3 regions of the Streptomyces sp. NPDC050121 genome follow, and region 3 is predicted to be linked to each of the others. Evidence: riboswitches for the same ligand, from Rfam matches in the RefSeq annotation. Region 3 holds a riboswitch; each other region holds the start of a gene.

Region 1 (9,884 bases), on a different contig from region 3:
CTGGTGCAGGAGTATGCGGAGTCCACCCTCACCGACGAGGAGCGTCGCGAGAGGGCGGAGCGGACCCGTGCGTATCTGGCGGAGCACTTCGGGGTCGATGTGACCGACGAGGAGAGTGCTGCGATAGGGCGCAAGGTCCGGGAGGTGTTCGCCCGCCAGCAGGGGGAGGCCGCGTGATCCTGCATCACCTTGTGCTGGACGCGCCGACGCTGGTGGCGATGTCGGGCAACCGACAGGTGTCCGCGCTCATCCACTGGGCCGACTTCGAGGTGGAGACCCGTCTCTGGGTGCCCACCCTGTCGGTCTTGGAGGCCGATCGCGAGTACCTCGGCATCGCTGAGCACGTCGGACAGTTGGAATCCCTTCACACCGTCGATCTGGATTACCCAGCGACGTTGGCAGTGGCGCGGATGGAACGCGACGGGGTCCCTCCAGGGATCGGTGCCGCGATCCATGCTGCCCGTCATCTGCCTGAGTGGGGGGCCGACGCGGCTGTCGCCACGGTGCATCCGAAGGCGTACGAAGGGCGTGGTGTGCCCGTTCTCGACCTCAACCGCTGACGCGGTCGAAACGCCGAAAGCGGCGGCCCCGGGGATCGGGGGCCGCCGCTTTCGGCGCGCAGAGCGCGCGTTCTTGGGGGGTGTGGCTCAGGGTGTGGCTCAGTACCAGCCGTTCGCCTGCCAGAAGGACCAGGCGGCGAGGGGGCTGCCGTAGCGGGAGTTCATGTAGTCCAGGCCCCACTTGATCTGGGTCTGGGCGTTGGTCTTCCAGTCGGAGCCGGCCGAGGCCATCTTGTTGCCGGGGAGGGCCTGGACGAGGCCGTAGGCACCGGAGGAGGCGTTGGTGGCGTTGACGTCCCAGCCGCTCTCGTGCTTCACGATGTTGGAGAAGGCGTTGTACTGAGCCGTGTTCGGGATCATCTTGTGCGCGATCGCCTGGGCCTGGGAGGCGGAGCTCACGGATGACGTCGCGGCGTGGGCGGGGGCCGCGGCCAGAGCCATGCCGGCGGTGGCGGCGGCCACGGCGACGGTGGTGAGGGCCTTCTTCGGGCTGGCGATGCGACGGATGACGGAGACGGACACGGAGAACCTTTTTCTTCGGGGACTGTGGCGGTCGCCTGCATGCCGGAGTCACGCGGTGCGTGGCCGCACCGCGTGGTGTGCGGTGGGTGGCTGCATGCGTCGGCGCCGAGGCCCGTGGGGCGTGTCGGCGCCGTGCGACGTCATCCAGAGAAGCAGGATCGGGAGCCGTCCGCAAAGACCCCTTTTGCTAGTTGTCGTCGTATTCGGGAGGGTAGTCGGTTGTGTGAGCTGGCTCTCAATGCGCAGGTCAGGCCCTGTGATGGCGTGGACATGGCGTCCGAATTGCCCGACTAGGTCAGGTAGTAGGTGATGTGGGTCATGTGGGGTGCTTCACCGGGCAACGGTCTTCTGGGGCCCTTTCCCCGTCCCCTCGGGGGCCTCGAATGTGACCGCGGTCTCGAAGGCCGCCCGGCGGGTCGCCCTGCGGAGCGCCTTGAGCACCGCCGGGCCGACAGTGAGCGTCAGGACGACCGTGACCAGCGCCCTGCCCAGGTCCCAGCCCAGCGAGGTCGCCACGCAGTACGCGACGAAGCGGGCCAGGTTCGACGGGACCGTCCCGTCCGGGTCGAAGGCGACGCCCGAGGCCGGCGCACCCATGAAGGGCCACCCGGCCAGGTTCATCACCGTGCCGTAGGCGAAGGCGGCCAGGAAGCCGTACACGGACAGCAGGGCCAGTTCCGTACGGCGGCGTAGGCCCCGTCGGTCGGGTAGGCCCCGTGGGTCGGGTTGGCCCCGTGGGGCGCGTACGCGATCCGCGCCCGGCAGCAGGCCCGCGCCCATCGTGAACCAGCCCATCGCCAGCATCTGGAACGGCATCCACGGGCCCACCCCGCCCGTGAGCAGGGCGGACGCGAACATCGTCACCGAGCCCAGGACGAAGCCGAAGCCCGGGCCGAGGACCCGGCCGCTCAGCACCATCAGGAAGAACATCGGCTCGATGCCGGCCGTTCCCGCACCGAGCGGACGCAGCGCCGCGCCCGTCGCCGCCAGCACGCCCAGCATCGCCACCGCCTTCGCGCCGAGCCCGGACTCCGAGATCGTCGCCGCCACGACCGCGACCAGCAGCACCAGCAGGCCCGCGAAGAGCCAGGGCGCGTCCTGGGCGTGGGCGTTCAGCGCGGAGTCGGGCGGAGCCAGGAAAGGCCAGCTGAACGCCACCACGCCCACCGCGCTGACCAGCGTCAACGCGGCGACGGAGCGGGGGCCGAGGTGCACCGGACGTCGCCGGGGCGGCGTCGTCATCGCAGCGCCTCCCGCACCTGGGCGACCGTGAGCCACTCCTGCGGCGCCAGGATCTTCGTCACCTGCGGGGCGAAGGACGGGGAGGAGACGACGACCTCCGCCGTCGGGCCGTCGGCGATCACCTCGCCCTCCGCGAGCAGCACGACCCGGTGGGCCAGCTCGGCGGCCAGTTCCACATCGTGCGTGGCCAGCACGATCGCGTGCCCGGCCGCGGCCAGCCCACGCAGGACGGCGACCAGGCGGGCCTTCGCCGCGTAGTCCAGGCCGCGGGTCGGCTCGTCGAGGAGGAGCAGCGGCGGCCGGGCCGCGAGGACGACCGACAGCGCGAGAGTGAGGCGCTGGCCCTCGGAGAGGTCGCGGGGGTGGGTGTCGTCCGCGATGCCGGGGAGGAGCTCCGAGACCAGGGCGCGGCAGGTGCCGGGGGTGGCCTGCGCGTCCCGGTCGGCGGCCGCGCACTCGGCGGCGACCGTGTCGGCGTACAGCAGGTCGCGCGGCTCCTGCGGGACCAGGCCGACGCGGCGCACCAGGTCCCGGGGCGGGGTGCGATGCGGGACCAGCCCGCCGGCCCGGACCGTTCCCGCCGACGCCTCGACGAGGCCTACGAAGGCGCCCAGCAGCGTCGACTTCCCGGCGCCGTTGCGGCCCATGAGGGCGATCGTCTCGCCGGGCGCGACCGTGAGATCGACGCGGCGCAGGGCCTGGACGCCCGCCCGGCGGACGGCGAGGGAGCGGGCCTCGGCGGGCGGCGCGGGGACGGAGGCGGACGGGGCGGGCGGAGGGCGGCGGAAGAGGCGGCGGGCGGGTCGTCCGGCGGGGCCCGGCACGGGCGGCGGCGGAACCTCGCGAGGCGCCAGGGGTGCCGCCCGGCCAGCCCCTCCCCTCGCGCTCTCCAGGCGTTCCCGCAGGTCACCGGCCCTTCGTCGGGCGTCCCGGACGGTCAGTGGCAGCGGGGTCCAGCCCGCCAGGCGGCCCAGGCCGACCACCGGCGGGAACACCGGGGAGACGGTCATGACGCCCGCCGGGGCGCCGAGGACCGGAGCCGCGCCGGGGGCGGGGAGCAGGGCGACCTGGTCGGCGTACTGCAGGACGCGCTCCAGACGGTGTTCCGCCAGCAGCACCGTCGTACCGAGGTCGTGGACGAGGCGCAGCAGGACGGCGAGGACCTCCTCCGCGGCCGCCGGGTCGAGCGCGGAGGTCGGCTCGTCCAGGACGAGCACCCGGGGGTGCGGGGTGAGGACCGAGCCGATCGCGACCCGCTGCTGCTGGCCGCCGGACAGGGTGGCGATGGGGCGGTCGCGTAGGCCGGCCAGGCCGAGCAGGTCGAGGGTCTCCTCGACGCGCCGGCGCATCACCTCCGGGGGCAGGCCCAACGACTCCATTCCGTAGGCGAGTTCCTCCTCGACCGTGTCCGTCACGAAGTGCGACAGCGGGTCCTGCCCCACCGTCCCCACCACGTCGGCGAGTTCGCGCGGCTTGTGGGTGCGGGTGTCACGGCCGGCGACCGTGACCCGGCCGCGCAGGGTGCCGCCCGTGAAGTGCGGCACGAGCCCGGAGACCGTGCCCAGCAGCGTCGACTTCCCGACCCCGGACGGTCCTGCGAGGAGCACGAGTTCTCCCTCCGGGATCGTGAAGTCGACGCCCTGGACGCTGGGTTGAGGGGCGCCGTCGTACGTCACGGAGACGTTCTCGAAACGGATCACGACGGCTCCTTGGGGACATGGGGAACATGGGGAAGGTAGGGGGCCACGAACGCGGGCAGCAGGCCGAGGAGTGCGGCCGCCGCCGGCCAGAGGGGGAGGGCGGGGGCCGTCAGGGGGACGACGCCGGGGTGCAGGTCCGCCGGGGCGGCCGACGCGGCGACGGTGAGGAGCGCCGCGACCGCGCCGCCGGAGACGGCGACGAGACAGGCACGCGGCGTCCAGCGGTCCGGACGGTACCGGGTGCGCGGCGAGCGCCGGCCGCCCAGGCGCAGTCCGGCGACGGCCGCGACGACCCCGGCGAGTAACACCGGCACGCCGTACGTCCCGCCCGCGGCGGTGAGCAGACCGTACGTTCCCGCGCAGACGCCGAGCAGCCCGCCGAGCGTGAGCGCGGCGGTCGTCCGACGGACGGGGGCGGCGACGTCGGCGGTACGGCCGTACCCGCGGGCGTCCATCGCTGCGGCGAGGGCGACGGAGCGTTCCAGCGCGCCCTCCAGCACCGGCAGGCCCACCTGGAGCAGGCCCCGCACACCCCGGTCCGGACGGCCCCGCAGACGGCGGGCCGCACGCAACCGGTGGACGTCCGCGATCAGGTTCGGGGCGAAGGTGAGGGCCACGACCACCGCCACTCCGGTCTCGTACAGGGCGCCGGGCAGCGTCTTGAGCAGACGGGAGGGGCTGGCCAGGGCGTTCGCCGCGCCCACACAGACGAGGAGCGTGGCCAGTTTCAGACCGTCGTAGAACGCGAAGAGGAGGCCCTCGGCCGTGACCGCGCCGCCGAGCCGGATGCCCTGCGCCCAGTGAGGCAGCGGGACTTCGGGCAGGGTGACGAGCACCTGCGTGCCGGGGATGGGGGAGCCCAGAGCGACGACGAAGACGAGCCGGATGACGAGCACCGCCAGCGCGAGCTTCAGGAACGCCGAGTAGGAACGGGACCAGGGCGTGTCCGGGCGGCATGTGGTGACGACGTACGCGGAGACGGTGAGGAGGAGGGCGAGGAGCAGCGGGTTGGTGGTGCGGGTGGCGGCGGTGCCGAGGCCGAGGGCCCAGAGCCACCAGGCGGCGGGGTGGAGCTGCGGGTGGGAGCGGGAATCACCCATCAGCCGTCAGCCATCCCGGCGGGATCCTCGCCGCCGCGCCTGCCACAGCGCGGCCGCGCCCAACCCCGCGACGGCCGCCGCGCCGGCGTAGAGGCCCAGCGACGGGCCGCCGCCGTCGTTGCCGGACTTCTCGGTGGCCGTCGGCTTCTCCGTCCCCCGACCTTCCGTCCCCGGTTCACTCGTCCCCGGTTTGTCCGTCCCGGGCTTGCCCTTCCCGGACACCTGCTCGCCGCACCCCGTCCGCGGATACCCCGAGATCGCGCACAGCAGGGCGTTCGTGTCGTAGCGCAGCGGTTTGGCGACCGCGGCGAGCGCCTCGGCCGTCGTCGCGTCGGGTGCGACCCGGGCGCAGGCCGTGCGCGGCGACGGCGACGGCGGGCTCTCGCCGGACGGGGCGTCGGCCGTCGTCCCGAAGTCGATGACCAGGGCCACCCGCTTCGTGCCGTCCTGTGCGGGCGTCTTCGCGCAGATCGCCGCGAAGGAGGCCGTGCCGCGCGGCTGCGACGCGTCCTGGGAGTCGGCGCTCACCGCGAACCGGAAGCCCTGGACGTCGCCGTCGGCGGGACGCGCGGTGGAGGGGCCCTGGGTGGCGTACGTCCACTGGTCGCCGGCGCGGTCCCAGAAGGACCAGTAGCGGTAGCCGGCGGCGTGAGCCTGAGCGGCGGTCGCGAGGAGGAGGAACGTCAGGGTCAGCAACAACGGGGGCAGGGTCCGGCGCGTCACGGCTGCTGCTTCCTGCCGCGGCCGCTGATCAGGAAGCCGATGCCGATGCCGGCGACGAGGAAGACGCCGACGATCCACCACACGCTGTAACCGGAATCCGAGTCGTCCTTGCTCTCGGACTCGGCGGCCTGCCGCGTGGCCTTGCCCGTGGCTGTGGTCTGCGGGGTTGGTCCCGTCGCGTTGAGCTGCGCGACCAGGTCCGTGCCGCCGAAATGACGGGGGTCGGCGCCCATGGCGTGGGCGGCGAAGAGGAGTTGGGCGTAGGCGGCGGGGCCGCTCTGCTTGGCCCAGGCCGCGGAGTTCCGCTCCAGCCAGGCCAGGGGCTTCTTCGCCTGCGCGGTCCAGCCCTGTGCGGCGAGGGCGACGACCGCGTCGGCGGTGTTGCCGTAGTCGGGCTGGTCCGCGGCGCCGGGCAGGGCGGACGTCAGATGACCGTCGTTGCTGATCGCCTCGACGAGGTAGGCCGAGCCGTCGCGGGCGAGCTCGGACGGGGTGAGGGGGGCGGGGGAGTTGCCGCAGCTGTTGCCGTTCATCGGTGCCGGCGCCTTGCCCGCCGTCGTCACGAACCCCTTGCCGAGGACGCCGAGCACGCCCGCCGCCGTGGCGTCCGCGTTGGCCGCGAGGCCGCCCTTCTTGTCCGGCTGGTACGCGAACGCGCCGCCACCGGCCTTGTCGCAGGCGATGGAGAGCTTCAGGAGAGCGTCGTACGACGACTTCTGGGCCTTCTTCACCTCCGCGGGCCGCTGCCCGGCCGCCGCCATCGCGCCCGCGACGACGGACGTCGAGTTGGCGTCACTGGCCCCGCCGGGGGAGTAGCCCCAGCCGCCGTCCGCGTTCTGGACGGACTTCAGCCAGCTGACCGCCTTCTCCGTCGCCGCCCGGTGGCCGCCGAGCGCGGCCAGCGCCTGGACCGCGGCCGCCGTGCTGTTGGTGTCCACCATCAGCTTGGCGTCGCACGGCTTCGCGGTGTCCGCGCGGAAGGCGGCGAAGGCGCCGTTCGCGCACTGCTGCCCGGCCAGCCAGGCCACGGCCCGGTCGGCGGGCGTGACGCCCACGGTCCGCTGCGCGAGCAACGCCAGCGACTGGCGCCAGACACCGTCGTACGTCGGGTCGGTGGTGCCGTACAGCCCGTCGGGTATCGCCACCGACGGGGCGGGGGACGGCGTGACGGCGACGGCGGGGACGGCGGCACCCAGGGCGACGGCGGTGGCGCCGGCGAGGGCCAGGGCCGTGACGCTGCGGCGGACGTTCATGATCGGCGGGTGCCTCTCCCGGTGCGGGAGGTCGACGGAGGCGGGCAGCACGGGGCGACCCCGGCGGCTCGACTCCGTATACCTCGACGGTGCGTGCGACGGCGGGCTGCCGACGCACGTGAGCCGGTCACGTTCCGGACCGGGCGATCCGGCTCTACGGTTGCGAGACAGCGCCGGAATTACACCGGCTTCTCCCTGTACGGGCGTGATGACGACGCCGTCACTCTACCGGCAGGTAGCGAACGGCCTGAGGGGTGGCTGCGGATGGGGCGGATGGGGCGGACGGGCCGGACGGAGGTGGGTGGAGGTAGGTTCATGTTCATGCCAGTAACGGGGAGACTGCTCGGCTCGGGTCGCACGGCCGACGTGTACGAGATCGACGAGGCGTGGGTGCTGCGCCGGGACCGGGACGGGTGGGGCGACGCCGCCGCCGAGGGCGCGGTGATGGCGCACGTACGGGAGTACGGCTACCCCGCGCCCGCCGTACGACCCTCGCCCGACGGCTCGCGCACCGACCTGGTGATGGAGCGGCTGAAGGGGCCGACGATGCTCCAGGCGTTCGTGGCGGGCACGTTGGACGCCGAGGAGGCGGGGGCCGTACTCGCGAGGCTGCTGCGCGCGCTGCACACCGTCCCGGGCCGGGTCTCGGGGCCTGGCTCGGCGGACGCCCGCATCCTGCACCTCGACCTCCACCCCGACAACGTGATCCTCACGCCGGACGGCCCGCGGGTCATCGACTGGGCCAACGCGGAGGAGGGCGACCCGGGGCTCGACTGGGGGATGTCCGCGGTGATCCTCGCCCAGGTCGCCGTCTCCGCCCAGTCGATCGCCGCTCCCGCCCGCACGATGCTGGCCGCCCTCCTCGTCGACCCCTCCGACCTCACCGAGCAGGGCCTGACCGAGGCCCTGCGTCGGCGCGCGGCCAACCCGACGATGAGCACCGAGGAAACGGAACTCCTCGCCCCGGCCGGTGAGTTGATCAGGTCGCTGATGAGTCGGACGGGTGGTTGACGGGTCAGACAGGCCGCTCAGCGCGGGGTGTCGGTCCGCCGAAGGGGAGGTGCAGCAGCCGGCGTGCCAGCAGCCAGGTCCCGTCGACTCGCCGGAACGCGTCCTCGTAGTGCCCGACTTGGACCGGGGGTCCGGCGGGGACGATGCCGCCCTCGTAGCCGTCGACCCGGTGCGTCGAGAAGTACGAGGTGGCCAGGGCGGTGTCCGGCGCGGTGACCGTGACCAGGATGTTCGACATGAGACGGCGGGAGAGCCGGTCGGTGGGGCGCGAGCCGAAATACCCGCGCAGCGCCGCCCGCCCCTCGATCAGACGCTCGCCCGCCGGCCATTCCCACCTGCCGTCCTCGGTGAACAGAGCGGCCACGGTGGAGGGTTCACCCAGGTCGAGCCGGTGGACGAAGTCGACGACGAGACGTTCGCAGGCCCGCTCGACGAGAAGGCGTTCCAAGGGATCCATGGGTTCCATGCTGCCGTTGGTATCAGCAGGCCGTTCCGCACCGCGAGCGCATTACACCGCCACGTACGTCACCGGCTCGCTGCCCGCCACCGCCTCCGCGCGGCCCTGTTTCACGAGTCGGCGCAGGTGGGCCTCGGCCTCGGAGACCGCGATGGTCCTCGAACCGTAGGGGATCTGCTGCCAGGGGCGGTTCCACTCCATGCGTTCGGCGAGCTGCCAGGGGGTGAGGGGCTCGGCCAGGAGCGACGACAGGTCCGTGAGGCGGTCCTCGTGGTGGGTGAGCAACTCCCGTACCCGGGAGGGGGCGTCGGTGAAGGCATGCTGGTGGGCGGGGAGGATCTCGGCGGGGGCGAGCCGGCCGACGCGTTCGAGCGAGTCGAGGTAGTCGCCGAGGGGATCGGTGACCGTCGCGTCGTCGGGGTCCTCGTAGAGACCGATGTGCGGGCTGATCCCCGGGAGCAGATGGTCGCCGGAGAACAGGCGGCCGTGGCCCGCAAGTCCGGCCGGGTGACTCTCCTCCAGGTGGAGGCAGACATGGCCCGGGGTGTGGCCCGGGGTCCAGATCGCGCGCAGCCGACGGCCGGGCAGGTCCAGGAGTTCGCCGGGGACGATCTCGCGGTCGGGGAGCGCGGGCGAGAAGCCGAGCGGCGTACGGCGGCGGGCCGTGCGCAGCGGGGCGAGGTGCTCGTCGGGGGCGCCGGCGGCGGCCAACTTGTCGGCCATGTACGTGTACCAGCGCTCGGGGCGGGTCTCCCGGGTCCGCCGCACGATCGACGCGTCCGCCGCGTGCATCGCCACCCAAGCCCCGGACGCATCCCGCACCTTGGCCGACAGGCCGTGGTGGTCGGGGTGGTGGTGGGTGATGACGACACCGTGAAGTTCGGCGACGTCCGTACCGCAGGCCGTGAGACCGGCGGTGAGGGCGTCCCAGGAGGCGGGATCGTCCCATCCGGCGTCGATCAGCACCGGCCCGCGGTCGGTGTCGACGACGTAGACGAGCGTGTGCCCGAGCGGGTTGTCCGGAATGGGCACCCGAAGCGACCGCACACCCCCGCCGTGATCGAACGCCTTCGTCATCTGCCCTCCGTCTCCCGGCCATTGCCCACTATAACTAGAACTGGTATCAGTTTCTGAAACACCGTCAGAAACGAAGGCAGTGGCCATGGCCGAGCTCGTGGAACACGGACAGCTGTTCATCGGCGGGGAATTGACCGACCCGCTGGGCAAGGACGTCATCGAGGTGGTCTCGCCGCACACCGAGGAGGTCATCGGGCGGGTGCCGCATGCGTCGACGGCCGATGTGGACCGGGCCGTCG
Region 2 (9,884 bases), on a different contig from region 3:
GTGGACGCCGTACTCGGGCATCTTCTGCGGCTCCAGGAACCCCTCGCCGGTCAGCAGCACGGTGTCGGAGAGGAACCGGGCGAGTTCGGTGAGGTTGGCGGGCCCGCCCTCGACGAGGTACTTGAGGGCCTCGGCCACCACGCCGGCCGGCACCGACGACTCGGCCATCAGCTCGGCGTCCGGCACGGTCTCGCCGCCCAGCAGCACGGTCGGCACACCTGACGCCTTCAGCGCGGCGAGCCCGTCCTCCCAGGCCCGCTTCCCGCCGAGCAGCCGGACGACGGCGAGGTCGGCGCCGTCCAGCAGACCGGGCAGCTCCCGCGTCACATCCACGCGGGTCGGGTTGCCGATCCGGTAGTCGGCGCCGGAAGCGGATCGGGCCGCCAGCAGATCGGTGTCGGCGGTCGACAACAACAACACTGTGCTCATGCGGGCGCTCCCGGTGGAATGAATGGCAGTCCTTGCGGCGCGCCCGACTCGATGAGCCGCCAGAGCGCGTCGGTGTCCGCGTGCTGTTCGATCAGGTCGCCGAGCCGGTCGAGCTGCTCCTCGCGCAGCCCGGCGAACGAGGTGTCGGCGGCGGGCACGAAACGCCGGCCCGCGGCGGCCGCCACCTCGCGCAGGAACGCCCGCCGGAACCCGTCCGACTCCAGCGAGCCGTGCCAGTGCGTGCCCCAGGTCTGGCCGACCCGGCAGCCGTCGAGGCTGTGTCCTTCGCCATCGGAGATGAACGGCTCACCGCCCGTGACGTCGGCGACCCCGTGATGGATCTCGTACCCCTCGACCGGCTCGCCGAGGGCTTGACCGACGGGCCGGGTGAGGGTCTTCTCGCGGGCGAACCGCACCCGCACCGGCAGGACGCCGAGCCCGTCGACCTGCCCGCGCCGGCTCTCGACGTCGTCCTCGATGCGCTCGCCGAGGATCTGGAAGCCCCCGCAGATGCCGAGGACGGGCCGCTGCTCGGCGGCCCGCCGCCGCAGGGCGTCGGCGAGGCCGCGCTCGCGCAGCCACTGAAGGGCGCGCACGGTCCCCCGCGTCCCCGGGACGACGACCAGGTCGGCATCGGCCAGTTCCTCGGGCCGGTCCACGAACCGCACGACGACGCCCGGTTCGGCGGCCAGCGCGTCCACGTCCGTGAAGTTCGACATCAGCGGGATCGCGCAGACGGCGACCCGCAGCACATCCTGTCCGACGGGCGGGGCGGTGTTCGACTCCCGGATCGTCCCGCGCAGCGAGACCCGGAGCCCGTCCTCCTCGTCGATCCCGAGGCCGTGCCGGAACGGCAGCACGCCGTACGTCCGCCGCCCGGTGAGCCCGTGCAGCATGTCGAGGCCCGGCTCCAGCAGGGAGACGTCCCCGCGGAACTTGTTGACGAGAAACCCGGAAACGAGTTTCTGGTCCTCGGGGGAGAGCAGCGCGACGGTCCCGAAGAAGGAGGCGAAGACCCCGCCCCGGTCGATGTCGCCGACGACGAGGACCGGGAGCCCGGCGTTGCGGGCGATCCCCATGTTCACGATGTCGGTCCGCCGAAGATTGATCTCGGCAGGAGAGCCGGCCCCCTCACAGATCACCGCGTCATACGTGCCCCGCAACTCGGCGAGACAGTCGAGAACGGTTCCCAGGAGTTCCCGCTGCCGGCCCCCGTGGTACCCACGGGCACTGAGCTCGCCCACCGGCTTCCCCAGCAGCACCACCTGACTGCTCTGCTCGCCGCCGGGCTTGAGCAGCACGGGATTCATCAGGGCGGTCGGCTCGACCCGGCACGCCTGCGCCTGCATGGCCTGCGCCCGCCCGATCTCGGCGCCCTCGCGCGTCACGAACGAGTTGAGGGACATGTTCTGCGCCTTGAACGGCGCGACCTTGACGCCCTGCCGCACCAGCCACCGGCAGATCCCGGCCGTGACGACGCTCTTGCCGGCGTCGGAGGTGGTGCCCGCGACGAGGAGTCCCCCGCTCATGTCGTCCGCCCCTTCCCTGTCGTGACGATGGCGCGCGCGGCGACGGTGACGCCGAGCGCCAGCAGGCCGACGCGGCGCGAGAGCCGTGCGGCGCGTTCGATGTCGGGGGCGACGACGGGCCGCCCGGCCGCCCCGTTCAGCACCGGCCGGTGCTCGATCCGGCCGCCGTACGACAGCGTCCCGCCCAGCCGCACGCCGAGCGCGCCCGCGAAGGAGGCCTCGACGGGCCCGGCGTTGGGGCTGGGATGCCGGCCGGCGTCCGCCCGCCAGGCCCGCAGCGCGGCCCGCGGATCATCCCCCGCGACGGCGGCCAGTACGGCGGTCAGCCGCGCCCCCGGCCACCCGGCGAGGTCGTCGAGCCGCGCGGAGGCCCACCCGAACCGCCGATACCGGGCCGACCTGTGCCCGACCATGGCGTCGAGGGTGTTGACGGCCCGGAACCCGAGCAGCCCCGGCACCCCGCCGACGGCCCCCCACACGAGCGCCCCCACGACGGCGTCGGAGGTGTTCTCGGCGACGGACTCCACGACGGCCCGGGCTATCCCGTCCGCGTCCAGCGCCTGCGGATCCCGCCCGCACAGATGCGGCAGCCGTTCCCGGGCGGCCTCGACGTCCCCCGCTTCGAGGGCCCGCCCGATGGCGCGGGCCTCCCGGACGAGAGAGGTCCCGCCGACGACGGCCCAGGTGGCGGCGGCGGTGAGGCCGAGAGAAGCGGCCGAAGAGGGACGTACGGCCTTGCGGGCGACGGCTCCCAGGGTCACGACCCCACCGGCGCAGACGACGGTGTGGACGGCCCCCCAGCCGCGGTGGTCGCGCCAGAGCACCCGTTCCACGGCTGCGGCCGCCCGGCCGAACACGGCCACCGGATGCCCCCGGCGGGGATCGCCGAGGAGCAGGTCACCGAGGAGGCCGGCGGCGGCGCCGTACGCGTGAACGCGAGCGGCATGCACGGGCTCAGCCGGCCGTGGGGTCGGGCAGCGACCTGGTGCTGTGCCTCAACGGCCAAGCGGGCATGGCGATATGTCCTCACTCAGGGTGTCCACGCCCTGGTTCGACGAGACCGGCGGCGAGAGTTCCTGGCTCCCGGGGCTTACTACCCCGGTGACAGTGGCGGGACCGCGCCGGATTCGCACCGGCTTCCTCTTCTGCCGCCGTACATGGCTCGGGCAGTCCACCACGGGCCCGGAAGGGCCGTCAACTTGCTGTTGACCTGCGCGGGGAGAGTGTGCAGAACCCCACATCGGCCCGGTCCCACGGCGCGCGGAGCATGACTCGGCCCTGCCTGCGGCCGCCGATGTGGGCGACCGCAGGCAGGGCCGGGTGAGGAACCTGTACGGCTCAGGCCACGATCTACGCCTCAGGCCACGATCAGGGAGATCCCGTAGGCCACCGCCGCCGCGCACGCCGCGAAGCAGGCGTACGCGCCCGTCACCGCGAGAGCGGCCGAGCCGCCCTCTGCGGTGGCGCGTTCCTGGCGGGACAGGCCCATGACGCCCAGGGTGAACAGGGTGACGAGGCCCACGGTGACCGCGAGGCTGACACCGAAGACGGAGCCCAGGGCTGCCCAGTCGATCTTCATGCTGGTTCTCTTCCTTCGTACCGGGTGCGTGGGCTCAGACGGCCGCGGCCGGGGGAGCGGCCGGCTCGGTGGGCGCGGTCGCCGGGGACGGGATCGTGGCCGTCAGGTCCTCGGCCACCGTGCCCGTCGGAGGCGGGGTCACCGCCGCGATCGCCGTGGTGATCACGCCCGGGGACTCCTCGGGCTCGTTGACGTTGGACGCGTCGACGACCTCACGTCGCGAGATCTTCCAGATCGCCGCGCTGGACGCCACCAGGAAGACGGCCACGACCGCCGTGCCCCAGTCGCCCAGGTTCGTGACCGACTCGGCCAGCGCGCCCACCAGCGCCGCCGCCGGCAGCGTCAGGCCCCACGCCACGAACATGCGGGTCGCCGTCGACCAGCGGACCACGCCGCCCTTGCGGCCCAGACCCGCGCCCATCACCGCGCCGGAGACCGAGTGGGTGGTGGAGAGGGAGAAGCCGAGGTGGGAGGAGGCCAGGATGACCGTGGCCGCGCTGGTCTGGGCGGCGAAGCCCTGCTGCGGCTGAAGGTCGGTCAGGCCCTTGCCCATGGTGCGGATGATGCGCCAGCCGCCGAGGTAGGTGCCGAGCGCGATGGCCAGGCCCGCGGAGAGGATGACCCAGACCGGCGGGTCGGAGTCGGGGGCCACGGCGCCGCCGGCGACCAGGGCGAGGGTGATGATGCCCATCGTCTTCTGCGCGTCGTTGGTGCCGTGGGCGAGGGAGACCAGGCCGGCCGAGGCGATCTGGCCGGCCCGGTAGCCCTTCTCGGCGGCCTTGCCGTCGGCCTTCTTGCCGAGGGTGTAGGAGAGGCGGGTCGCGAGCATCGCGGCGACGCCCGCGACGATGGGCGCCGCGATCGCCGGGATGAGGACCTTGGTGACCAGCGCGTCGCCGTGCACCGCGTCGAAGCCGGCCGAGGCGATGGTGGCGCCGATCAGACCGCCCATGAGGGCGTGGGAGGAGCTGGAGGGCAGGCCCACCAGCCAGGTCAGCAGGTTCCAGAGGATCGCGCCGACCAACGCGGCGAAGATGACCTCGGGACGGATGCCGGTCTCGTCGACGAGACCCTTGGAGATCGTGTTGGCGACCTCCACGGAGAGGAAAGCGCCCACCAGGTTGAGCGCGGCGGACATGGCCACCGCGACCTTGGGCTTGAGTGCACCGGTCGAGATGGTCGTGGCCATCGCGTTGGCGGTGTCATGAAAACCGTTCGTGAAATCAAACGCGAGTGCGGTTACCACCACAATCGCGAGGATCAGCGAGAAGTTTTCCATTTACCCAGGCAATCGTTCGAAGTCATCGGTCGGTTGACCGTAGGAAACCTGAGTGAACGGAAGATGAACTGAGGGGGGCTTCGGGGTGTCCGATGTCGGGGTGACTGTGCGGTCCGTACGGCTACTCGCCGCCCGCGAGCCGCTCCGGCCGGGTCGCGCAGCCGTTGAAGAGATTCTGGTCACCCGGCAGGATCGGGGCATGGCTGAGCAGCGGCGCGACGGGCGGGGGTCCCGGGACGCGCGGGACGGTATGTGGAGTGCGGCCCAGGCGCGGGCCTGGGAGGCGCTCGTGACGACGGCCCGCCGCACGGTGAGCGACGGCCTGGTCGTCGGCACCTCCGGCAACGTCTCCGTGCGCGTCGGCGACACCGTGCTGGTCACCCCGTCGGGCGTGCCCTACGACCGGCTCACCCCGGACGATGTGACGGGCGTCGACCTCACCGGTCGGCAGGTGCTCGGCGCCCTGGCCCCGACGAGCGAACTGCCCATGCACCTCGCCGTCTACCACACCACCGACGCCGGTGCGGTCGTCCACACCCACGCCGTGCACGCCACGGCCGTCTCCACCCTCGTCGGCGAGCTTCCCCTCGTCCACTACATGGCGGCCGCGCTCGGCGGCGCCGTCCGGGTCGCCCCCTATGCGACCTACGGCACCGAGGCGTTGGCCGACAACATGCTCGCGGCCCTCGCCGACCGCACCGGCTGCCTCCTGCAGAACCACGGCACCCTCACCTACGGCGCCACCCTCGACCAGGCCTACGACCGCACGGCCCAGCTGGAGTGGATGTGCCGGCTGTGGCTGACGGCCTCTTCGCTGCCCGGCCGCAGTCCCACCCTCCTGACGGAGGAACAGGTCGCGGAGGCGGGGGAGCGGCTGCGGGCGTACGGGCAGCGGCCTTGGTCCCGTCGGGGGTGAGCTCCACTGGCCGGTCGCGACGATGGCCAGGAGACTGGACGGGTGCGCACTGTCAAAGCGACGGCCGCCGCCGTCACCGCAGCCCTGGCCGCCGGCGCCGCCAGTGTTGCCGTCGGCCGGTTCGCCAGCGACGCCGCGCTGAAGGCGCCGCCCGGCCGGCCCCTGCCCACCGAACCCCGGCTCACGGTGCACCGCACGGCCGCCGGCCAGATCACCCTCACCCGCGACCTGGCCGCCCTGCGCCCCGGCACCCACGGGCTCTCCGGCAACGGCTCCCACGCGGTCGTCGGCGCCGTCCTGCCCACCGCCGCGCACTCCGCCGACACCGTCGTACGCCGCCTGGAACGCGTCACCCACGGCACGCTGAACCCCGGCGACGCGGTCTGGCTCACCCCGAATCTGTACGTCGGCGACCCCGGCAGCGCCCTCGGCCTCGACCACGCCGACATCGACGTCCCCGGCGAACTGGGCAGCCTGCCCGCCTGGTTCGTCCCCGGCGCCCGGCGCACCTGGGTGATCGCCGTGCACGGCCTGGGCACCACCCGGGAACACGCCCTGAACGTCATGGGTTTCCTGCACCGCCGCCGCTTCCCCGTGCTCGCCCTCGCCTACCGCGGCGACCTCGGCGCACCCCGCTCCCCGGACGGGCTGAATCACCTCGGCGCGACCGAGTGGCGCGACCTGGACGCGGCGATGCGGTACGCCGTGCGCTACGGCGCCGAACGCGTCGTCCTGCTCGGCTGGTCCACCGGCGCCACCATGGCCCTGCGCGCCGCCGCCGACTCGGGGCTGCGCGACCTCGTCTCGGGGCTCGTGCTGGACTCACCGGTCCTGGACTGGCGGACGACCCTGCGCGCCCTCGCCGCCGCCCGGCACACCCCCGGCCCGCTGCTGCCGCTCGCCGTCCGCGCCGCCGAGGGCCGCACCGGACTGCGCGGCGGCCCCGGCGACGACGGCGACGCGGCCGCCGACCCGGCCCGGCTGACGGTCCCGACCCTGATCGTGCACGGTCCCGACGACACCGTCGCCCCCTGGGTCGCCTCCCGCCGCCTCGCCGCGCGCCGGCCCGACCTCGTGGCCCTGCACACCGTCCCGCAGGCCTCGCACGGCGCCATGTGGAATGTCGCCCCCGCCGCCTACGAGGAGGCCCTGCGCCGCTTCCTCACCCCCCTCATGTGAGCCCGTGGCAGAGCCGCCCGGACCGGTCGCGACCGTTCCGTTTAAGCCCGTACCACTGGCCTGAACACGTCTCCCCACCCTTCGCGGGACCCCGTGCGTTGGCCAGTCCCGTAGCCCGCCGTGACATTCCGTTTGGGTTTTCGGACCGTCAACCGGAAGACTGCACCCGTGACGTCCCGTATCCCGCGCGACTCCAGGCTTCGACTCGTCCGCCCGCGACCCCTGGCCGCCGCCCCCTCAGCTGTGAACGAGCGGCGCCCGCGCCGCCCTGCACCCCGCCCGCCGGAGGGCACCCCGGCCCCCGCGGAGCTGGCCAGAATGGCGCGCTCCGGACTGGCCGCCGCGGCCCGCGTCGCCCGCTGGGCCGACAACGCCCTCGGACCCGGCCGAGACGCCGCGACCACCGACGGCAAGGCCACCCTCTCCGACGTGACCGCCGAACGGGCGGCCAGCGATCTGGGACTGACCACGGACCGGATCCGCGCCGACTGGGACACCGCCCGCCTCGCCGGCCTCGTCGAGGTGCACGGCGACAGCGCCCGCCCCGGCTGGCGGCTGCGCGCCTGGGACCGCGACGACAGCGCCGTCCTGCGCGGCTGGGTCGCCCTGTTCGACGCCTGGTCGCTCGCCTCCCCGGAACCCGAGGAGCAGGAGGCCGCCGCCGTCGCCGAGGTCGTCTCGGCCATGCCGCAGGTGCTCTCCTTCCTCCAGCTGTCCGCCGGGCCCGTCCCCGTGGAGCAGCTCCTGGACCTGCTGCGCCAGCGCGTCACCGAACTGCGCACCGAGCGCTGCGAGGTCCCCTACGGCGCCGGCTCCGAACCCGCGACGCCCCTCGCTCCGGTCCCCTCCGCCGAGGCCGACCCGGCGGAGCCCGCGCAGGACGCCGAACTCGCCCCGCTCCTCGACTGGGCCCTGCACGCCCTCGCCTCCGTCGGCGCCCTCACCTACGGCGCCGGACAGGCCACGCTCACCCCGCTGGGCAGCTGGGCGGTCTGGGTCAAGCTGGAGCAGATCTGCGTCGCCGCGCAGAGCCCGGCCGGGAACATCGAGCAGTCGGCCGAGGGCATGCTCCGCGGCTGCGCCCAGCTCCGCCCGAACGCGGCCCGCGCCGAGTACCGCGCCTGGCTCGCCGCCCGGACCGTCGGCAGCGCCGTCACCGAGCTGCTGCTCGCCGCCCGCGGGGACGACGCCCTGCTGCGCGGCCTCGCCTTCGAGGCGCTGCGCGTCGTCGGCGCCCCCGCAGAGCCCGACGTCCGCGCGGTCGTCGACGAGTCGGCGCTGCGGCCGTACGCGCTGCTGTGGCTCGCCGAGCACGACGGAATCGACCCGGAGGACGCCCACGAGGTGCTCACCCGGGAGGAGGCCACCTGGCTGTGGGTCGACACCGCCGCGGCGGTCGCCGACCACGGCGAGGCGCCGATGCTCGTACGCCACCTGGAGTCCGCGCTGCAGCCGACCGTGCCCGCTCTGCTGACCGAGGTGCGGGCCGTGGGACACCCGCGCACCGTGCAGGTGCTGGTGGCGCTCGCCGCCGCGCACCCCGACCCGGCGCTGGCCAAGGCCGTCCGCCGGGCCGCCTTCCAGGTGCACACCGGGGGCAGCTGAGCCCCCGGCCCCGGGCCCGGTCCCGAAGCGCCTCTCAGCCCTGTATCTCGGGCGCGTACGTGCCGAAGCTCCAGAGGTTGCCCTCGATGTCCCGGGCCAGGTAGTCCCGGGAGCCGTAGTCCTGGTCCGTCGGGGGCATCAGGATCTCCGCACCGTGCTCCACGGCCCGCCGGTGGTGTGCGTCCACGTCGTCCACCACGACGTACACCCCCGCCGGGCCCGCGCCCTTCATCGCCGTGTCGAAGACGCCGCCGCGGCCCTTCGAGCCGAGCATCACCGCGCCGTTGCCCTGCACCAGCTCGGCGTGCATCACCGTGCCGTCCTCCCCCTCGTACACGGACAGCTCCGTGAACCCCAGGGCTTCCGTGAGCTGGCGGATCGCGGCCTTCGCGTCGGCGTACAACACCGTCGGACAGATGCTCGGGCGCCCGCTGTTCGTGCCTGCCATACCGATCACTCCCTTGTGATCTCTGCCGGAGATGCCATGCGCGGTCAAGTCTCGCAGCGACCACTGACAACGGCCCTCGGCGAGGGTCCGGGCACGGATCGAACACCCGAACGCAGAAAAAGTGCTTGCACGATCCCGTTAGACTGGCCCCATGGCCATTCTCCTCGCGCATTAGACGGCGGGAACGTCCTCAGCCGCCCATCCCGCCAACGACCCCGCACTGGAGTCTGTCCGTGATCTCCGCCTCCGGCATCGAGCTGCGCGCCGGTGCCCGCATCCTCATCGAGAACGCCTCCTTCCGCGTAGCCAAGGGCGACCGCATCGGCCTGGTCGGGCGCAACGGCGCCGGCAAGACCACGCTGACCAAGGTCCTGGCCGGTGAGGGCATCCCGGCCGGCGGCCAGGTCACCCGCTCCGGCGAGGTCGGCTACCTCCCGCAGGACCCCCGCACCGGCGACCTCGACGTCCTCGCCCGCGACCGCATCCTCTCCGCGCGCGGCCTGGACACGCTGATCCGCAAGATGCGCGAGAACGAACAGCGGATCGCCAATGGCTCCGGCGCCACCCGTGACAAGGCGATGCGCCAGTACGAGCGCCAGGAGACGGAGTTCCTCACCAAGGGCGGGTACGCCGCCGAGGCCGAGGCCGCGACCATCGCCGCCGCGCTCAACCTGCCCGACCGGGTGCTCGGCCAGCCCCTGCACACGCTCTCCGGCGGTCAGCGTCGCCGTGTCGAACTGGCCCGCATCCTGTTCTCCGACGCGGACACCCTGCTGCTCGACGAGCCGACGAACCACCTCGACGCCGACTCGATCGTCTGGCTGCGGGACTACCTCAAGACCTACCGCGGCGGCTTCATCGTCATCAGCCACGACGTCGACCTGGTCGAGACGGTCGTCAACAAGGTGTTCTACCTGGAC
Region 3 (9,884 bases):
GCCTGTCCTTGTCGAACGCGGTGGTGCCGCTGGCGAATGTCGTCATCGGGGGCGTTATCCCTTCACGGCGCCCGCGGTCAGCCCCGCGGCCATCTTGCGCTGGACAAGGAGGAACAGGACGACGATCGGCAGGGCCATCATCGTGGCGCCGGCCATCATCGGGGCGTACTCGGTGCCGTGCTTGGTGGTGAAGTTGCCGAGCCAGACGGTCGCCGTCTGGTTCTTCTGGCTGAGCAGCATGAGGGCGTACAGGTACTCGTTCCAGGCCTGGATGAAGCCGTAGACCGAGGTGGCGACCATGCCGGGGGCGAGGAGGGGGAAGACGACGCGGATGAAGGCGCTGGTCCGCGTGCAGCCGTCGACCATGGCCGCCTCCTCCAGCTCCTTCGGGATGTTGACGATGAAGCCGCGCAGCGTCCACACCGTGAAGGGCAGGATGAAGGTCAGGTAGGTGATGATCAGGCCGGAGAGCTTGTCGTACTGGCCCAGGTCGTTCAGGAGCAGGAAGACCGGGATGATCATGGCGACGATCGGGATCATCTGGACGGCCAGGATGCCGACGATCACGATCTTGCGGCCCCGGAAGGCGAACCGGGAGATGGCGAGCGCGGCCAGCATGCCGACGACGACGCCGATCGCGACGACCGCGAGGGAGACGATCAGGCTGCGGCCCACCGGGCCCCAGAAGTCGGCGATGTCCAGGGCGCGGCGGAAGTTGGAGAGCGTGAAGCCGGTCGGCAGCAGGCTCGGGTCCGGGTCGATCGCGTCCTTCGCGGGTTTGACGGCCGTGTTCACCATCCAGTAGGCGGGGAAGCCGGCGACGGCGAAGACGAGGAGACCGACGAGGTTCCAGCCGAGGCGCGAGGACCGCCGGGGTGCGAGCGTGCTCATTCGACCTCTCCGATCTTCAGCATCTGACGCATGTACACGGCGACCACCCCGAGCAGCAGCAGCACGGTGACGAGGGCGATCGCCGAGCCCTGTCCGTAGTCGTTGACGACGAACGCGCGGTCGTAGGAGTACGTCGTCAGGAGCTGGAACTCGGCCTCCGGATGCCCGCCCCGCATGACGAAGACCTGCGGGAAGACGCCCATGTCCCAGATGACCGACAGGGTCGTGAGCATCACGATGATCGGCTTGAGGATGGGCAGCGTGACGTACCGGAAGACGCCCCAGGCGCCTGCGCCGTCGAGGCGGGCGGCCTCCTCCAGTTCGGCGGGCACCTGGGTGAGGCCGGCGCTGAGGGTGATGACCACGAAGGGGACCGCGCCCCACACCACCAGGAGCATGATGACCGCGAGCCCCTGCGGGCCGCTCGCGAACCAGTTGTGGCCGATCAGCTCGACGCCCGGCAGCTTGCTCAGGACGGCGTTGAGGATGCCGTAGTCGGCGTCGAACAGCCACTTGAAGACGGTGGTGGCGACGATGACGGGCATGCCCCAGCTCGCCACCAGCGCGATGTTGACGAGGGTCTTCACCCAGCCGGAGACCCGCTGGAGCAGCAGCGCGATCAGCATGCCGGCGACCATCGTGAAGATCACGCAGCCTGCCGCGAAGACGATCGTACGGACCACGACCTGCCAGAACTCGCCGTCGCCCAGCACGCCCGTGAAGTTGTCGAACCCGACCGACTTCGCCGGCTGGAAGCCCCAGAGCTGGGACTGTCCGAACTTCTGGAAGGAGAGGGTGACCAGCCGGACCAGCGGATAGCCCATCACCAGGGCGAGGACCAGCAGACAGGGGGCGAGCAGCAGCCAGGGGGTGGCGGCCCCGCCGGAACGCCGGCCGCGCCTTTGGCCCTTGGGTCCTGGCTCGCCCACGGGCGGTGGTGGTGGCGACTGCCGCGTCGGCGGCACTTCGGCAGTGGTCGTGTCTGCGGCACTCATCCGCGCGCTCCTCAGCGGTCCCTCAGGTCGAACGGGTCGTACGGGTACGGGTCGTACGGGTACAGGTCGTACGGGGAGCAGGGCCCTGCTCGCTGCAGGGCCCTGACCTCAGGTCACTTCGTGTTGATGACCTTGTCGATCGCGGCGTCCGCTGCCTTCGCGGCGGCCTCGACCGACTGCTTGCCGGTGCCGATGCTCTGCAGCATGGTCTGCAGGACCTGGGCCTTCTCGACCTGGCCCCAGCCCGGGGCCATCGGGACGAACCAGTTGGACTCGGCGGCGGTGGCCGGGACGGCCGTCTTCGGGTCGTTCTTGAGGGTCGCGAGGTCGGTCTTGTTGTTGGGCAGGTTGCCCTTGGCCATCAGGCCCTTCTGACCCGCGGGGCCGGTGAACGCGTTGATCCACTCGGCGGCGAGGGCCTGCGCCTTCGACTTCACCGGAACGGCGAGGTCGGAGCCGCCCAGGAAGACGGGGAGGTTCTTGCCGGACGGGCCGGGCATCACGAAGTTCTCGAGGTTGCCCTTGAGCTTGCCGGTCTTGTCGTTCTTGGGGTCCTCGGAGGTCGCGCCCTCCCAGGCCGCGCCGAAGATCATGCCGGACTTGCCCTGGCCGTAGACGATGTAACGGTCGGACTCGTCCTTGGTCTTGTCGCCGTGCATGTACGTGTCGACGACGTTCTTGAAGTCGGTGAGGCCCTTGATCGACTCGGGCGAGGAGAGGTTGGCCTTCCACTGGCCGCCGTCCTCCTTGGCGATGGAGCCGCCGGCGTCGTAGACGAAGGACATGGCCGCATACCAGTCGCGGGTGGGCTGGTACCAGGCGGAGAACTGGTCGCCCTCCTTCTTCTGGACCTTGTCCAGGGCGGCGGTCAGCTCCGCGTACGTCTTCGGCGTGGACGTGACGCCCACCGAGGCGAAGAGGTCCTTGCGCCAGTTCCCGACGCGGCCGCCGGCGTAGTACGGAACGCCGTAGGTCTTGCCGTCGTACGTCACGGAGGCCTTGAGGCCGTCGAGCCAGGCGGAGGAGTTGTCGAACTTGGCGGCGTCCAGGGGGGCGAAGGCGCCCTTGACCATGTAGCCGAGCATCTCGGTGTTGCCCATCTCGACGACGTCGGGGGCCTTGTCGGTGGCGAGGACCGCGTCGAGCTTGGTGTTCTTGTCCGGCCAGCCGTAGTACTCGTGGTTGATCTTGACGCCCGGGTGTGCCTTCTGCACCGCGGCGTCGGCGGCCTTGACCAGGTCGGGCCAGTTGTTCTGCGCGTCGACGGTGAGCCAGACGGTCAGCTCCTTGGCGTCGGCGCCCTTCGAGTCCCCGCTCCCGCTGTCGTCCCCGCACGCCGCGAGGGAGACCATCATGCCCGCGATACCGATCGCGGCTATCAGCTTGCGCTTCACGCCATCCTCCTCAGGGATGCCACACCCCCCGCCCACGGGTCGGGACCTGAACCCAACCTGGACCTGGACCAATGGTGTAGACCAGTGCGCAGAGCTTGGCTCAGGCCAATAGGTCTGTCAAGGGTGGTCGAACCCCCTCCGACCAGCCGTTATTGGACCTACATATGCAGGAACCTTTAAGTAAGAAGCTGTCGAAAACATCGCCGCCGACGGGGGCTGTGCCGGTAGACCATTTGCTTGGTGGACTAGACCAGCAATGGTTGCGACGGTATACAGAGAGGATCACGGAACGGCGCGGCGGCATCGCCGCGGCCGTGCCACGATGTGACCCCATCCGTAGCCGGGAAGGCAGGCCATGAGCACCGATGTCAGCAGTGCGGAGAACGAGGGTGGGGCGACCGTCCGTACCGCGCGCGTGCCCAAGTACTACCGCCTGAAGAAGCACCTGCTCGACATCACGGAGACACAGTCCCCGGGCACTCCGGTCCCGCCGGAGCGCACCCTGGCCGCCGAGTTCGACACCTCGCGCACGACCGTCCGCCAGGCCCTGCAGGAACTCGTCGTCGAGGGCCGGCTCGAACGCATCCAGGGCAAGGGCACGTTCGTCGCCAAGCCCAAGGTGTCCCAGGCGCTCCAGCTCACCTCGTACACCGAGGACATGCGCGCCCAGGGCCTCGAACCGACCTCACAGCTCCTGGACGTCGGCTACATCACCGCCGACGACCGCCTCGCCGACCTGCTCGACATCACGGCCGGCGGGCGCGTGCTGCGCATCGAGCGGCTGCGCATGGCCAACGGCGAGCCGATGGCGATCGAGACGACCCACCTCAGCGCGAAGCGCTTCCCGGCGCTGCGCAGGTCACTGGTCAAGTACACGTCCCTCTACACGGCGTTGGCCGAGGTCTACGGCGTCCATCTCGCCGAGGCCGAGGAGACCATCGAGACCTCCCTGGCCACTCCGCGCGAGGCGGGCCTCCTGGGCACCGACGTGGGCCTGCCGATGCTGATGCTCTCCCGCCATTCGCTGGACAAGGACGGCCAGCCGGTGGAGTGGGTGCGGTCGGTCTACCGGGGCGACCGGTACAAGTTCGTGGCGCGCCTGAAGCGGCCTGCCGAGTAGAGGCTCTGTGGAGGGTCTTCCGCTGGGCTTATCCGTCACTTACATTGCCTGCGCATTACATCTGTGATCAAGGCGATCAGAGTGAGGGGACGGAACCGCCGATGTCCGACGAAGAAACGAGGGAACCGGTGGTGACGCCTGTGCGCGTCGTCATCGCCCTCTGTCTGATCGCGCCCTTCGTGGCGATGCTGTGGGTGGGTTCGTACGCGAAGGTGGATCCGGCGTTCATAGGGATCCCCTTCTTCTACTGGTACCAGATGCTGTGGGTGCTGATCTCCACGGCGCTCACGATGATCGCGTACAAGCTGTGGCAGCGGGACCAGCGCGGCCGCACGACCCAGGGCGGGGGTGCGTCGAAGTGAACGACGGCGTGAACGGCGTGGCACTCGCCGTCTTCATCTTCTTCTTCCTGGCCGTCACGGCCATGGGCTTCCTGGCCGCGCGCTGGCGCAAGGCCGAGAACGAGCACAGCCTGGACGAATGGGGCCTGGGCGGCCGGTCGTTCGGCACCTGGGTCACCTGGTTCCTGCTCGGCGGCGACCTGTACACGGCGTACACGTTCGTCGCCGTGCCCGCGGCGATCTACGCGGCGGGCGCGGCCGGCTTCTTCGCCGTGCCCTACACGATCCTCGTCTACCCGCTGATCTTCACCTTCCTGCCCCGCCTGTGGTCGGTCTCCCACAAGCACGGCTACGTCACGACCTCGGACTTCGTGCGAGGGCGCTGGGGCTCGAAGGGCCTGTCGCTGGCCGTCGCCGTCACCGGCATCCTGGCGACGATGCCGTACATCGCGCTCCAACTGGTCGGCATCCAGGCCGTGCTCGACGTGATGGGCGTCGGCGGCGGCGAGGACACCAACTGGTTCGTGAAGGACCTGCCGCTGCTGATCGCGTTCGGCGTGCTGGCGGCGTACACCTACTCGTCCGGACTTCGGGCCCCCGCGCTGATCGCGTTCGTGAAGGACACGCTGATCTACATCGTCATCGCGGTGGCGATCATCTACATCCCGATCAAGCTGGGCGGCTTCGACGACATCTTCGCCAAGGCGGGCGAGGCGTTCAGCCGGACCAACCCGGCCACGGGCAAGCCGCGCGGCGCGCTGGCCCCGGCGGAACCGGGCCAGTGGACGTACGCGACGCTGGCGTTGGGCTCGGCTCTGGCGCTGTTCATGTACCCCCACTCGATCACCGCGACGCTGTCCTCGCGCAGCCGGAACGTGATCCGCCGCAACACCACGATCCTGCCGCTGTACTCCCTGATGCTGGGCCTGCTGGCCCTGCTGGGCTTCATGGCGATCGCGGCCGGCGTCAAGGTCACCAACGGGCAGCTGGCGATCCCGCAGCTGTTCGAGGACATGTTCCCCGACTGGTTCGCGGGCGTGGCGTTCGCGGCGATCGGCATCGGCGCGCTCGTGCCGGCCGCCATCATGTCGATCGCGGCCGCGAATCTCTTCACCCGCAACATCTACAAGGACTTCATCAAGCCGGACGCGACGCCCGCGCAGGAGACGAAGGTCTCCAAGCTGGTCTCGCTCCTTGTGAAGGTGGGGGCCCTGGTGTTCGTCCTCACCATGGACAAGACGGTCGCCATCAACTTCCAGCTGCTGGGCGGCATCTGGATCCTGCAGACCTTCCCGGCCCTGGTCGGCGGCCTCTTCACCCGCTGGTTCCACCGCTGGGCGCTGCTCGCCGGCTGGGCGGTCGGCATGATCTACGGCACCTTCGCCGCGTACGGCGTGGCCTCCCCGACCCAGAAGCACTTCGGCGGCTCGGCGAAGGAGATCCCGGGCATCGGCGAGATCGGCTACATCGGCCTGACGGCGTTCGTCCTCAACGTCGTCGTCACCGTGGTCCTCACCTTCGTCCTGAAGGCGGCCAAGGCCCCCGAGGGCGTCGACGAGACAAAGCCGGAGGACTACACGGCGGACGCCGGGGACGCGGGGGTGCAGGTGGAGCTGCCTCCGGCGACGGCGGGCAGCGCCCACTGACGGCCCGACAGGCCAGGGCCCGAGCTCACGGGGAAGCACGCCCCAGTCGCGGGTCCGGCCGGCCATCACGTCCCAGAAGCGGTCCACTTCCCGGACGCGCATGCCGACCCAGTGCGGGGTCTTCCTGCTCAGGATCCCGGGGAAGCAGCGGCGGACCGGCCGGGGAGCAGGGCCTGCTGCCGGCGGCAGAACGGCTCGCGGATCTCTCCCCGGGGCACCGAGCCCCGGGGAGGGTGGGGGCAGAGCTGGAACTTGCATCAGGCAGACATGTGGAGCCCGGTACGGGCGGGAGCGAGGTACCGGGCTGCATGCCCGGCTGCAGCAGTTCGCTGAGCCGCACCAGGACGGCGGCCTTCCCCGCGCCCACGCCGCCGACGAGCAGACAGGGCCTGTAAAGGCCCTCCGCGCACCACGCGACGATGGCCGGCACGGCGATCAGCCAGACGAGCCTGTCAGGTTCGCGTAGGAGACCCATCGGCGCCACTTCTTGGGGCGGGTGACGCCGCGGCGGGCCTCCAGACGCCTCGGCAGTCGGTGCCGGCGGGCGAGGACGACGCCCCGACGCGGTGACAGCCGCATCTCGGATCGAGCGTCGCCATCGGCGCGTTGCGCGGCCGTTGCTTGCCGGGCGGGTGACGAACGCCCCTGGTCACGGTGTGTTCTGGAGGGCGACAACGCCTACCTCCATGGAATCACTCCCGCCACGCCCCGCGACTCGGCCGCCGCGTCGCGAAAGTCACGAGCCCGCGGGCGCGGGCGTCCGGCAGACTCGGGCCCATGGACATCGTGATACGGCGGGTGGAGAACGGCGAGTTCGAGGCGCTCGGCGAGCTGACCGCCCGCGCCTATCTGGACGACGGTCTCCTCGACTTCGGAGAGAGCGACCCGTACCTCCACAAGCTCAAGAACGTCGCGGAGCGGGCGTCGGCCGCCGAGGTATTCGTGGCCGTCGAGGGCGGCGTCCTCCTCGGCGGAGTCACCTTCGTCCCGGGCCCGGGCAACCTCATGACGGACATCGCGGGCCCCGGGGAGACCGAGATCCGTATGCTCGCGGTCGGCCGTACCGCTCGTGGCCGGGGCGCGGGCGAGGCTCTGGTGCGGGCCTGCGTCGAGCGCGCGCGAGCCGTCGAGGGCTGCACCACCGTCGTCCTGTCGACCCAGCGCACCATGTACGCCGCCCACCGCATCTACGAACGTCTCGGCTTCGTCCGTACACCCGAGCGGGACTGGAACCCCGTCCCGGAGCTGGGCGACTTCACTCTCCTCACCTATAAGTTGACGCTCTGAAACCACCTCGACACAACATCTGGGGGTGGCGTGACAGGCGAGCACAAGATGTATGCTCGTGCTCGCTGTCGCCACAGGGGAATCCGGTGCGAATCCGGAACTGTCCCGCAACGGTGTACTTGTGCACATCTGTATTCAGAACAGCCGCGCACGAGCGTCAGTCCGAGGACCTGCCGACAGCGTGCCCGGCCCATCAGGTCCGGGTGCCCTGACGTCCGGGCCTCGTGGAGTGGGCCGGTGGACGCGACGCCCCGTGCGCTCGTGTGCTGCCCCCTGCCCTCCGCCAGGTCCACCGCCGAGCGAGGGAGAGCCTCACGTGACCATCGCGCCAGCCGAACCGGCTTCAGTGACCGAGCTGGAGACCGACGGTCCCGGTACCGCGTTGCTGCGTACCCTGACCGAGCTGACCGCCGACCTGCCCGACGCCGACCCCGGCCGGGTCGCCGCCGCGGCCCTGCGCGGCCGGTCCGCGCGGGCCGACGAGGCGGAGCTGCGCGAGCTGGCCACGGAGGCGGCCGCCGGCCTGATCTCCGAGGACCCCGCCTACTCGAAGCTGGCCGCCCGGCTGCTGACCGTCGGCATCGCCGCGGAGGCCGCCTCGCAGGACGTCACGTCGTTCACCACGTCGGTCGCCGTCGGCCACCGCGAGGGCCTGATCGCGGACCGCACCGCCGAGTTCGTGCGCGTCCACGCGGCCCGCCTCGACGCGCTGGTCGACGCCGACGCCGACGACCGTTTCGGCTACTTCGGTCTGCGCACCCTGCACAGCCGCTACCTGCTGCGGCACCCGATCACCCGCAAGGTCGTCGAGACACCCCAGCATTTCCTGCTGCGCGTCGCCTGCGGCCTCGCCGAAAACACTGCGCCCAATTCAGAAGCGGGCGTCCGCTCCCTTGACGAGGTCGCCGCGCTCTACCGGCTGATGAGCCGGCTCGACTATCTGCCGTCCTCCCCCACCCTCTTCAACTCCGGTACGCGGCACCCCCAGATGTCCTCCTGCTACCTCCTCGACTCCCCGATCGACGAGCTGGACTCCATCTACGACCGCTACCACCAGGTGGCCCGGCTGTCGAAGCACGCCGGCGGCATCGGACTGTCGTACTCCCGCATCCGCAGCCGCGGTTCGCTGATCCGCGGGACCAACGGGCACTCCAACGGCATCGTCCCGTTCCTGAAGACCCTGGACGCCTCCGTCGCCGCCGTGAACCAGGGCGGCCGGCGCAAGGGCGCGGCCGCCGTCTACCTGGAGACCTGGCACTCCGACATCGAGGAGTTCCTTGAACTGCGGGACAACACCGGCGAGGACGCCCGCCGTACGCACAACCTGAACCTCGCGCACTGGATCCCGGACGAGTTCATGCGCCGGGTCAACGCCGACGCCGACTGGTCGCTGTTCTCCCCCTCCGACGTGCCCGAGCTGGTCGACCTGTGGGGCGAGGAGTTCGACGCCGCCTACCGCAAGGCGGAGGCGGACGGTCTCGCGAAGAAGACCATCCCGGCCCGTGACCTGTACGGCCGCATGATGCGTACCCTCGCGCAGACCGGCAACGGCTGGATGACCTTCAAGGACGCCGCCAACCGCACCGCCAACCAGACGGCCGAGCCGGGCCATGTCGTGCACTCCTCCAACCTGTGCACGGAGATCCTGGAGGTCACGGACGACGGCGAGACGGCCGTGTGCAACCTGGGCTCGGTGAACCTCGGCGCGTTCGTCGACGCCACGGCCGGCGACATCGACTGGGAGCGGCTGGACGAGACCGTCCGCACGGCCGTCACCTTCCTCGACCGGGTCGTCGACATCAACTTCTACCCGACCGAGCAGGCGGGCCGCTCCAACGCCCGCTGGCGGCCGGTCGGCCTCGGCGCGATGGGTCTGCAGGACGTCTTCTTCAAGCTGCGGCTGCCCTTCGACTCGGCCGAGGCGAAGGCGCTGTCCACCCGGATCGCCGAACGCATCATGCTCGCCGCATACGAGGCGTCCGCCGATCTCGCCGAGCGCAGCGGCCCGCTGCCCGCCTGGGAGAAGACCCGGACCGCCCGGGGAGTGCTGCACCCCGACCACTACGGCGTCGAGTTCACCTGGCCGGAGCGCTGGGCGGCGCTGCGCGAGCGGATCGCGGCGACCGGCCTGCGCAACTCGCTGCTGCTGGCGATCGCGCCCACCGCCACCATCGCCTCCATCGCCGGCGTGTACGAGTGCATCGAGCCGC

The links. A riboswitch is a leader RNA that binds a small molecule or an ion and turns the genes downstream of it on or off. The one in region 3 is predicted to bind cobalamin.
Region 1: linked by a shared signal. The riboswitch ahead of ACIBTS_RS42600 (prenyltransferase/squalene oxidase repeat-containing protein) and the one ahead of ACIBTS_RS30625 (ribonucleoside-diphosphate reductase subunit alpha) in region 3 are both predicted to bind cobalamin.
Region 2: linked by a shared signal. The riboswitch ahead of ACIBTS_RS19215 (cobalamin biosynthesis protein) and the one ahead of ACIBTS_RS30625 (ribonucleoside-diphosphate reductase subunit alpha) in region 3 are both predicted to bind cobalamin.

The regions. Positions count from the first base shown of each region.
Region 1 is NZ_JBITJV010000048.1:19,963-29,846, forward strand. Features, by position in the region: gene ACIBTS_RS42565 (hypothetical protein) at 1-177, shown strand, start outside; gene ACIBTS_RS42570 (hypothetical protein) at 174-560, shown strand; gene ACIBTS_RS42575 (transglycosylase SLT domain-containing protein) at 660-1,082, opposite strand; gene ACIBTS_RS42580 (ECF transporter S component) at 1,413-2,324, opposite strand; gene ACIBTS_RS42585 (ABC transporter ATP-binding protein) at 2,321-4,024, opposite strand; gene ACIBTS_RS42590 (energy-coupling factor transporter transmembrane component T) at 4,021-5,124, opposite strand; gene ACIBTS_RS42595 (SCO2322 family protein) at 5,131-5,847, opposite strand; gene ACIBTS_RS42600 (prenyltransferase/squalene oxidase repeat-containing protein) at 5,844-7,100, opposite strand; cobalamin riboswitch at 7,183-7,337, opposite strand; gene ACIBTS_RS42605 (phosphotransferase) at 7,422-8,111, shown strand; gene ACIBTS_RS42610 (nuclear transport factor 2 family protein) at 8,116-8,568, opposite strand; gene ACIBTS_RS42615 (MBL fold metallo-hydrolase) at 8,620-9,645, opposite strand; gene ACIBTS_RS42620 (aldehyde dehydrogenase) at 9,731-9,884, shown strand, end outside.
Region 2 is NZ_JBITJV010000011.1:195,722-205,605, forward strand. Features, by position in the region: gene cobN (cobaltochelatase subunit CobN) at 1-429, opposite strand, end outside; gene ACIBTS_RS19210 (cobyric acid synthase) at 426-1,958, opposite strand; gene ACIBTS_RS19215 (cobalamin biosynthesis protein) at 1,955-2,908, opposite strand; cobalamin riboswitch at 3,006-3,149, opposite strand; gene ACIBTS_RS19220 (hypothetical protein) at 3,316-3,537, opposite strand; gene ACIBTS_RS19225 (anion permease) at 3,572-4,816, opposite strand; gene ACIBTS_RS19230 (class II aldolase/adducin family protein) at 5,016-5,732, shown strand; gene ACIBTS_RS19235 (alpha/beta hydrolase) at 5,775-6,911, shown strand; gene ACIBTS_RS19240 (hypothetical protein) at 7,080-8,516, shown strand; gene ACIBTS_RS19245 (VOC family protein) at 8,551-8,964, opposite strand; gene ACIBTS_RS19250 (ABC-F family ATP-binding cassette domain-containing protein) at 9,198-9,884, shown strand, end outside.
Region 3 is NZ_JBITJV010000023.1:119,695-129,578, reverse strand. Features, by position in the region: gene ACIBTS_RS30665 (glycoside hydrolase family 3 protein) at 1-46, opposite strand, end outside; gene ACIBTS_RS30660 (carbohydrate ABC transporter permease) at 55-891, opposite strand; gene ACIBTS_RS30655 (carbohydrate ABC transporter permease) at 888-1,886, opposite strand; gene ACIBTS_RS30650 (extracellular solute-binding protein) at 2,000-3,280, opposite strand; gene ACIBTS_RS30645 (GntR family transcriptional regulator) at 3,636-4,400, shown strand; gene ACIBTS_RS30640 (DUF3311 domain-containing protein) at 4,502-4,762, shown strand; gene mctP (monocarboxylate uptake permease MctP) at 4,759-6,387, shown strand; gene ACIBTS_RS30630 (GNAT family N-acetyltransferase) at 7,165-7,674, shown strand; cobalamin riboswitch at 7,710-7,867, shown strand; gene ACIBTS_RS30625 (ribonucleoside-diphosphate reductase subunit alpha) at 7,991-9,884, shown strand, end outside.